2 regions of the Mycoplana sp. 10N416 genome follow, and region 1 is predicted to be linked to the other one. Evidence: riboswitches for the same ligand, from Rfam matches in the RefSeq annotation. Region 1 holds a riboswitch; the other holds the start of a gene.

Region 1 (4,642 bases):
CCGTGCCGGTTGCTGATTTCATCTGTCTCGCCCCCTCGTGTCGATCTCCTACCATCTGTGGGAAAGTCGAGCCGTGCGTTCTTTGCCGTGGCGCAAAGAGTGTTACGCAAATCCTGATTGGCCGTTGGGAAAAGGCCGTGAACAACACCCCTTATAATTGCAGCGACCAGGACCGGGCTGGGATGCCGCGAGCAAAGGCACGAGCCGATTATCGCGATACGTGCCGCGATAATCGAAGCGCTGCGCGCGGCCGCGCTCCGGCATGTCCGGCCGCCTATCTGACGCCGTGACGCAGGAGCAGCGGCCCGTAGAGCACGACAAAACCGAGGAACGCGACGATCCAACACGCCCCGGAAAGCGGCAGGAGCACCATTGTGAGTTCAGGCGCAAGGGCTGCGACGATCCGTGCCAGCGCGGCAAGGACAATCGGCACATAGATGGCCAGGACCGTCGATGCGGGTGCACGCAGCATCTGGCCGCTGTGCCCGCGTGTGGCTCGTGTCATCACCGCGAGCGTCATGCCGCCGATCGCGCCCACCGTCCAGGCATGGATGCCCGCGGTGCGCAGGCCGATGTCGCCCGACAGCAGGGCTGCGCCCGTCAGCAGGAAACCGGCTGGAACGAAGAAAAACGCCACATGCAGCACCGTCACCAACGGCTCGGAAAAGGTGCGGAGCGGCGCCCAGCGCAGTTGCCGCGCGAACTGCGCACCGGCAGCAAGCAGCATCAGGATGCCGGCCGGCCAAACGAAGGCCTCGAGGCGTGCGGCGATCGCCCACGCGGCGAAAGCCAAGAAGGCGAGGGCCATGCCGGCCATGTCGAACCGGTCGAAGGACGATGGCATTCTGCCCGGAGTTTTCTGGCGCAGCCAGTTGCCGGTAAAGGCCGGGATGATGCGTCCGCCAATGATGGCGACGAGCATGATGATCGTGCCGATCGCCAGCCGATCGGCTATCTCGGCGAAACCGTAGCGGCTCACTTCGTAAAAGAACAGAAGCTCCGCGGCGAACAACGCGCCGAGGGCAACAACGACCTTGTAATTGCGCCGGTTGCCCGCAACCACCAGTTCACGCAGGACGAAGATGGCAAGGACCGGCAGGAACCCTGCAGCCACCACCATGGCCGCATCGGCTCCGATCCAATCCGAGCAGGCGATCGCCACGCGGCCGGCCAGCCAGAGCGCAAAAAGCAGAAAGAGCGGCCAACCGGACAGCGGCTTGCGACCGGTCCAGTTCGGAACCGCCGTCAACAGAAATCCGGCGATAACCGCCGGCACGTATCCGAACATCAGTTCGTGTTGGTGCCAGGCGACCGGCGGCATTGCCGACGGCAGCTGCGTCAAGCCGAGAAACCACGGGACCCAAAGCGCCATCATCACCGCCGGCTGGAGGGCACCGAAGAGGAAGAAGGGGCGGAAGCCCGCCGAGAAGAAGCCCGCAACTGCGGAAGACGGTTTTGTCGGGGCTTGACTCGCCATGGTCAGTTTCCTTCGGTGATGGCGTGAGCGCGCCGGATGGGATGCAGCGAGGCGGTCAGTGAGGTGTGTTTCCGGCTCATGCAGCAATCTTTTAAAATGATCAAAGCCATGAATAGGGCCTCCGTCGGGCGCCTTCTTTGCGAAAACGCAAGTATGCGGGTGCGCTGCTCCAACGGGGGTCCGGGGGAGATCCGACGAGGGCAGGGCGGCTCGCTGCGCTCGCCACAGCCGATGGCAATCCGGTGCGGATCCGTGGACGACGGGATGGCCGGGTGATCGATGAGAGGCTTACGGGCCAAGTCGAGGACGGAGACGAGGGACATGACATGCACCATTCCGGGGCGGCCGATCCCGCCCCGGATCGATGGTCGTCGCGCCTATGCGGCGGCTTCCGCCAACCGGGAAGGTTGCGTGTCGTGCAAGTAGGCGATGAGATCCTCGATCGTCACGAGGCACAGGCCATGCTCTTCGGCAAAGATCTCGAGATCCGGCAAGCGGGCCATGGTGCCGTCGTCGTTGGCAATCTCGCAGATCACGCCGGAGGGGGTCTTACCGGCAAGGCGGCAGAGGTCGACGGCAGCCTCCGTGTGGCCGGGGCGGCCGAGCACGCCCTGCGGGTTGGCCCGCAACGGAAAAATATGTCCCGGCCGGGCGAACTCCTCCGGCCGCGAAACCGGATCGACCAGAGCCCTGATGGTTGCGGCACGATCTGCAGCCGAGATCCCCGTCGTCGTTCCGGGCAGGTAGTCGACCGAAACGGTGAAGGCGGTCTTGAGCGATTCCGTGTTGTTGGGAACCATCAGTTGAATGTCCAGCGCATCAAGACGGGCACCTTCCATCGACACGCAGATCAGGCCGCGAGCCCTGTTCATCATGAACGCGATCTTGTCAGCCGTCGCATCCTGCGATGCAAAGACGATGTCGCCCTCGTTTTCGCGACCTTCGTCGTCCACGACAATAACCATCTCCCCGCGGGCAATGGCGGCGATCGCATCTTCAATTTTATGGATAGTCATACTTCGGTCTTTCAAGGGTTGGGCCGGATCCCGGCCATTGTTGCGCCTTCGCGCCTGCGCGCATCGGCAAAACTTCCCTTGGGCGAACAAACACCGTCGCGCCTCCGCGAGGAGTGCTGCAGTGACCTTGCTCTCTTTCATCCGGACTATACCGTCGGCTCCGGCATCGCACCGGATCTGCTGACCTTCCGGTGAGACCGGAAGCGCTCGCGGGCTCCGGAATGTCTCCCGATACCGCCGGTGGGGAATTGCACCCCGCCCTGAGAACGCCGCGAAGATAGGAGCAATCGACCGTAAATTGCAAGGGGGCGCGTCCCTCGACGCGAAGATGCCCCGTCGCTAATCCACGCCGAAAATGCTACTGGTCCTATTGCCATTGAACGGCCCTTTTCGGGAACCATATAGACATCATGTGCTTGGAAACATTCGTCAGGATATCGAGGCTCGCTAAGGAAGCACCCGGCTTGTCCCGGTGCGGGCCTTTCTGAACCAGACGCCGCACACTTTTCCGCCCCGGGATCCTCATCATTTGCGGTTCGTTCTCCTGCAGCGCGCAAGCGCAGCACTGATTGGGCCTGTCAATGGGTGTATCTCCCGCCTTCCAGACCTCCATCTTCTGTCATCGCTTTCACCCTGCACGGCTCGACGCTGTCGGCGGGGCAAGGGATCCGTTGTCCATTTTCAAGATGACGGGCAAGGCGGTTGGCGACCGGCGATACATGGCGTCGGCCAGGTCCGCGATCTTTGCATTCCAAAACGGCGCAACCGTCGGCGATGCCTTCGGGTTGCCGCGGCTCTAGTCGAGCCGGGCAACCCGAACTTTCGACACCCTTAAGCGTAATATGAGGCTGCAAGGCAGCCTGAGAAAATCGTTAGGAATAGCCGTGACCCTTTGGACCGAACTGGCACGCGCCAGCAACTCTGCTGGCGACGAGATCATCCTGCGTACACGAAACGAACTGTTCGAGATCCGCTACAATGGATTGGAACTGATGTCGAACCTCAGCCACCAATCCGAAGACATCCTGGCGAAACGCTCGCTGAGGCTGCATGGTGCGCCGGCACGCAGGATCTTCATCGGCGGCCTTGGCATGGGCTTCACCCTGAGGACGGCCCTCAAGCACATGGAGCGGGATGCAGAGATCGTCGTGTGCGAACTGATTCCGGAAATCGTTGAATGGAACCGAACCCATCTTGGGCACCTCGCAGACCATCCGTTGCAAGACCCCCGTGTCAAAATTCGGGTTGGTGACGCGATGGAGGTGCTGGGGGAAGAGCGCGAACCCTTTGACGTGATCCTGATGGACACGGACAACGGACCTGACTTCACCGTGCGAGCGCCGAACGAAGCAATCTATCAGAGCTCCGGCATCGGGCAGATAAAGCAGGCCCTGAAGCCTGGTGGCATCGGCGGCTTCTGGTCCGCCACAAGCTCGCCTGGGTTCGAGCAGGAACTCAACAAAACCGCCTGGTATTGGAGACGCGACGAGGTGCCGTTGATCAGCGGACGGGTCGATGCGTTCCACTATATTTACTTCGCCAGCGAAAGCCCCGCCAAGGTCGGCTTTCTGCAGGCTGGATAAGACAAATTGACGAGCGTGCCGCTGCGTTGTAGCAGCAGCGGCATGCCGGTCTGGTGGCACCAGTTTGGCAGTTCCCGACTGATGTCGATAGAGAGTTTGATTTTCCAAAGGTCTCCACTGTGAGAGTTTTCCCCACCTACCAGCGCTACGCCATCTTTGCGTTTGTGGCGCTCCTCGCGCTTGCCTCTATCATCGCGGCAAGCCTCTACAGCCCATGGATGTGGATCTTCGCCGCAATATTCGTGGCGCTGACGCTTGTCGGCTTGCGCGACATTCGGCAGTACAAACATGCAATCCTGCGCAACTATCCCATCATTGGACACATGCGCTTTATATTGGAGAGCTTTCGTCCCGAGCTGCGCCAGTATCTGATCGAAAGCGACCGGGACGAGGAGCCATTCAGCCGGCAGGATCGTGGTCTCGTCTATCAGCGCGCCAAGGGCGTCGAAGACAAGCGGCCCTTCGGCACGATCGAGAACGTCTACGGTTCCGGCTATGCATGGCTGACCCACTCTGCCGCGCCGACGGAGATCAAGACGACCGACTTCCGGGTCAGGATCGGCGGG
Region 2 (4,642 bases), on a different contig from region 1:
GGCCATGGCGCACGTTCTGCCCGAGCCGGAAGAAGATGCCGTCGAGATCGAGGCGCTGTCGCGCTCGGTCGTTTCCGAGTTCGAGAACTACGTAAAGCTCAACAAGAAGATTTCGCCGGAAGTCGTCGGCGCCGCCAGCCAGATCGAAGACTATTCGAAGCTGGCGGATACGGTCGCCTCGCACCTCTCCATCAAGATCGTCGAGAAGCAGGAAATGCTCGAGACGACGAGCGTTAAGCTGCGCCTTGAAAAGGCGCTCGGCTTCATGGAAGGCGAGATCTCGGTTCTTCAGGTCGAAAAGCGCATCCGCTCACGCGTCAAGCGCCAGATGGAGAAGACCCAGCGCGAGTACTATCTGAACGAGCAGATGAAAGCGATCCAGAAGGAACTCGGCGACGGCGAGGACGGCCGCGACGAGATGGCCGAACTGGAAGAGAAGATCTCGAAGGTCAAGCTGTCCAAGGAGGCACGCGAGAAGGCGGACGCCGAGCTGAAGAAGCTGCGGCAGATGAGCCCGATGTCGGCGGAAGCGACCGTCGTGCGCAACTACCTTGACTGGCTGACCGGCATTCCCTGGAACAAGAAGTCCAAGGTCAAGGCGGACCTGAACAATGCGGAGAAGATCCTGGACGAGGACCATTTCGGCCTCGACAAGGTCAAGGAGCGCATCGTCGAGTATCTGGCCGTGCAGGCGCGCTCGAACAAGATCAAGGGCCCGATCCTGTGCCTCGTCGGTCCTCCGGGCGTCGGCAAGACCTCGCTTGCGAAATCGATCGCCAAGGCCACGGGACGTGAATACGTCCGCATGGCGCTCGGCGGCGTGCGCGACGAGGCCGAGATCCGCGGCCACCGCCGCACCTATATAGGCTCGATGCCCGGCAAGGTCATCCAGTCGATGAAGAAGGCGAAGAAGTCCAACCCGCTCTTCCTGTTCGACGAGATCGACAAGATGGGCATGGACTTCCGCGGCGATCCATCGTCGGCTCTGCTCGAGGTGCTGGATCCGGAACAGAACTCGACCTTCATGGATCACTACCTCGAGGTCGAGTACGACCTGTCGAGCGTGATGTTCGTGACCACGGCAAACACGCTGAACATTCCGGCGCCGCTGATGGACCGCATGGAAGTGATCCGCATCGCCGGCTATACAGAGGACGAGAAGCGCGAAATCGCCAAGCGTCACCTGCTGCCGAAGGCGATCCGCGATCACGCGCTGCAGGAGAAGGAATTCTCCGTCACCGACGGTGCGCTGATGGCGATAATCCAGCAGTACACCCGCGAGGCCGGTGTGCGTAACTTCGAGCGCGAATTGATGAAGCTCGCCCGCAAGGCGGTGACCGAGATCATCAAGGGCAAGGCCACGAAGGTCGAGGTGACGGCGGACAACATCAACGACTTCCTCGGCGTGCCGCGCTTCCGCCATGGCGAAGCCGAGCGCGAGGATCAGGTCGGCGTCGTCACGGGGCTTGCCTGGACCGAGGTCGGCGGCGAGCTGCTGACGATCGAAGGCGTGAGCCTGCCGGGCGGCAAGGGGCGCATGACGGTGACGGGCAACCTGAAGGACGTCATGAAGGAATCGATTTCGGCGGCGGCATCCTACGTCCGCTCGCGCGCCATCGATTTCGGCATCGAGCCGCCGCGCTTCGACAAGACCGACATCCACGTGCACGTGCCGGAAGGCGCGACGCCGAAGGATGGTCCGTCGGCCGGTATCGCCATGGCGACCGCCATCGTCTCCATCATGACCGGCATCCCGGTCTCGAAGGACATTGCGATGACGGGCGAAGTGACGCTGCGCGGTCGGGTCCTTCCGATCGGCGGCCTGAAGGAGAAGCTGCTTGCAGCGCTTCGCGGCGGCATCAAGAAGGTGCTGATCCCGGAAGAAAACGCCAAGGACCTGGCGGAGATCCCGGACAACGTGAAGAACAACATGGAGATCATTCCGGTTTCGCGCATGGGCGAGGTGATCGAACACGCGCTGGTCCGCAAGCCGGAGCCGATCGAATGGGATCCGTCGATGGTTGAATCGAAGCCGGTTGCAACCGTCGAATCGGTCGACGAAACCGGGGCTGCGGTCGCCCACTGAGGGTAAACGAAACCTTAAAATCGGCCCTTTGCAGGGCGAAAACGCAAAAGGTCGGCGGCAACGCCGGCCTTTTCCGTTGAAAAAGGCTGTGAAAAGCCCGGAATTTCAACGTTTGTGGACGAAACCCCGTTGCGGCGGCAAGGTCGATGCGTATTCTGCCCCCGACTTATGTATGAGTCGTTTCGAACCGTATGAAAGGGGTGGAAACATGAACAAGAACGAACTCGTCTCCGCAGTTGCAGAGAAGTCCGGCCTGTCGAAGACGGATGCCGCGTCGGCTATCGACGCCGTATTCGAGACGATCCAGGGCGAACTGAAGAACGGCGGCGACGTTCGCCTCGTCGGTTTTGGCAATTTCTCCGTATCGCGTCGCGAAGCCTCGAAGGGCCGTAACCTTTCGACCGGCGCGGAGATCGACATTCCTGCCCGCAACGTGCCGAAGTTCTCGGCCGGTAAGGGCCTGAAGGACGCCGTAAACGGCTGATCGGGTTCGCCGGACGGCCAGTCACGAAGACGGCCGTCCAGGTTGGTCGAGGGGTTCGGTTCAAGCCGGACCCTTTCGCATTTCCGGGGTCTTGCAGGCTCCGGCGGATTGCTCTACGGGTGCGTCGTTCTCAGGGCGGGGTGAAAGTCCCCACCGGCGGTAAGGGTGTTAGCCCAAGCCCGCGAGCGCCTTTCCATCCATCGGAAAGGGTCAGCAGATCCGGTGCGAATCCGGAGCCGACGGTTACAGTCCGGATGCAAGAGAATGATTGCGTCACGAAGGGCAGGGGCTGCCCGTCGTCTCGCCTTCATGCGTCCTGATTTGTGTTGGTCTCTGTGTTCGGGATGCATGACATGAATCAGACTTTTCGCGGCCTGCCGTCTTCCCGGGCCATGGCCGGTGCCACCTTCATGGTCCTTGCCGGTATCGCTTTTGCCGTCCTCAACGTCGTCACACAGTGGCTGACGATGAAGGTCGGCTTTGCCTCCGCGTCCGCAGCTTTCTGGCAATATGCCTTCGCACTCGTTTTCTCCCTGCCTTTCCTGCGTCGGGCCGGGCTGGCGGCGATGCGCACTGCCCATCCCTGGCGACATGTCGTTCGAGTGGCGTTTGCCGCCTTCGGCGTCGGTGCCTGGGTCGCCGGACTGGCCTCGGTCCCGATCTGGCAGGCCATCGCGCTGGTAATGACGTCGCCGTTCTTCATCATCCTCGGTGCGCGTCTTTTCCTCCGTGAACATGTCGGTCCCGGCCGATGGGTCGCCACAGCCATCGGTTTTGCCGGCGCCATGATCATCCTTCAGCCGTGGACGGACGAGTTCACCTGGGCGGCGCTTCTGCCGATACTTTCGGCGTTGTTGTGGGGCGTGTCATCGCTGATCACCAAGAGCCTGACCGCAATCGAGCGCCCCGAAACCATCACCATCTGGCTGCTGGTGCTGTTGACGCCGATCAACGGCGCACTGGCGTTCGCCGCCGGTTTTGCGGTGCCAAGCGGCGTGGCGCTCGCCCTGTTCGTTTTTGCCGGCGTGCTGACGGTCTTGGCGCAGTATCTGCTCACGCTCGCCTATACGGTGGCCGATGCGGCTTACGTCCAGCCGTTCGACGATCTGAAGCTGCCGCTCAACGTTTTCGCCGGCTGGCTGGTCTTCGGCTACGCGCCGGCCGGTTACCTCTGGCTGGGGGCCATGCTGATCCTCGGTGCATCGCTCTTCATCATGCGCAGCGAAATGCGGCGGGAGAGAATGGCGACCGAGACCGCTGCTTGACGGCCCATAGTCGGTGCAAATGGCGGCCGCTGTCATGCGCCTGTCATCCCCATCGCGCAGAACCGCATCTATCGCGTGTTCGCCACATGGGGAAAATTTCATGACCAACCGATCATTGGGTACGGTCCTCACCGCCGTACTTCTCGCATCCGCTGCCTTTCCGGCCGCCGCCGAACCGGTCTTCAACCGGATTGCCTCGTTCGCCGTGGCCGACAACATGCCCGACGGTGTGGATCCCAAGGCGCCGACCTCGTCGGAAATCATAACGGCAACGGCAGATGGCAACACGCTGGTCTATTCCGACAGCCCGATGCGGGCGGTCGGCTTCATCGACATAACCGAGCCGAAGGCACCTAAGGCTGCCGGCACGGTCGCCTTCGAGGGCGAGCCCACCTCGGTTGCCGTCGTTGGCGGCAAGGCGCTGGTCGCCGTCAACACCCGCGAGAGCTTCGTCAAGCCTTCCGGCCTGCTGGCGACCGTCGACATCGCGACGCGAAAGACGGAAGCGACCTGCGATCTCGGCGGCCAGCCGGATTCGATCGCCATCAACAAGGACGGCACGCTTGCTGCAATCGCCATCGAGAACGAGCGCGATGAGGACCTGAACGATGGCGCGCTGCCGCAGATGCCGGCTGGCGATCTGGTGATCCTGTCGCTGAAGGACGGCGTGCCGGATTGCGCGACGGTCAAGCACGTTACGCTGACCGGGCTCGCCGAAATCGCGGGCGAGGACCCGGAGCCGGAATTCGTTTCCTTCAATGGCCAGGACGAGATCGCCCTGACCCTGCAGGAGAACAACCACATCGT

The links. Region 1 has a riboswitch for FMN ahead of ribB (3,4-dihydroxy-2-butanone-4-phosphate synthase). Riboswitches for the same ligand answer to the same signal wherever they lie in the genome.
Region 2: another riboswitch for FMN. It lies ahead of AC1DDS_RS21300 (DMT family transporter); the one in region 1 lies ahead of ribB (3,4-dihydroxy-2-butanone-4-phosphate synthase).

What each region holds. Positions count from the first base shown of each region.
Region 1 is NZ_JBFTIM010000003.1:347,045-351,686, forward strand. Features, by position in the region: gene AC1DDS_RS08675 (cytochrome P450) at 1-22, opposite strand, end outside; gene AC1DDS_RS08680 (NnrS family protein) at 275-1,477, opposite strand; gene ribB (3,4-dihydroxy-2-butanone-4-phosphate synthase) at 1,855-2,493, opposite strand; FMN riboswitch at 2,619-2,765, opposite strand; gene AC1DDS_RS08690 (spermidine synthase) at 3,336-4,076, shown strand; gene AC1DDS_RS08695 (FMN-binding glutamate synthase family protein) at 4,196-4,642, shown strand, end outside.
Region 2 is NZ_JBFTIM010000011.1:121,521-126,162, reverse strand. Features, by position in the region: gene lon (endopeptidase La) at 1-2,086, shown strand, start outside; gene hupB (DNA-binding protein HupB) at 2,295-2,570, shown strand; FMN riboswitch at 2,693-2,840, shown strand; gene AC1DDS_RS21300 (DMT family transporter) at 2,924-3,835, shown strand; gene AC1DDS_RS21295 (esterase-like activity of phytase family protein) at 3,936-4,642, shown strand, end outside.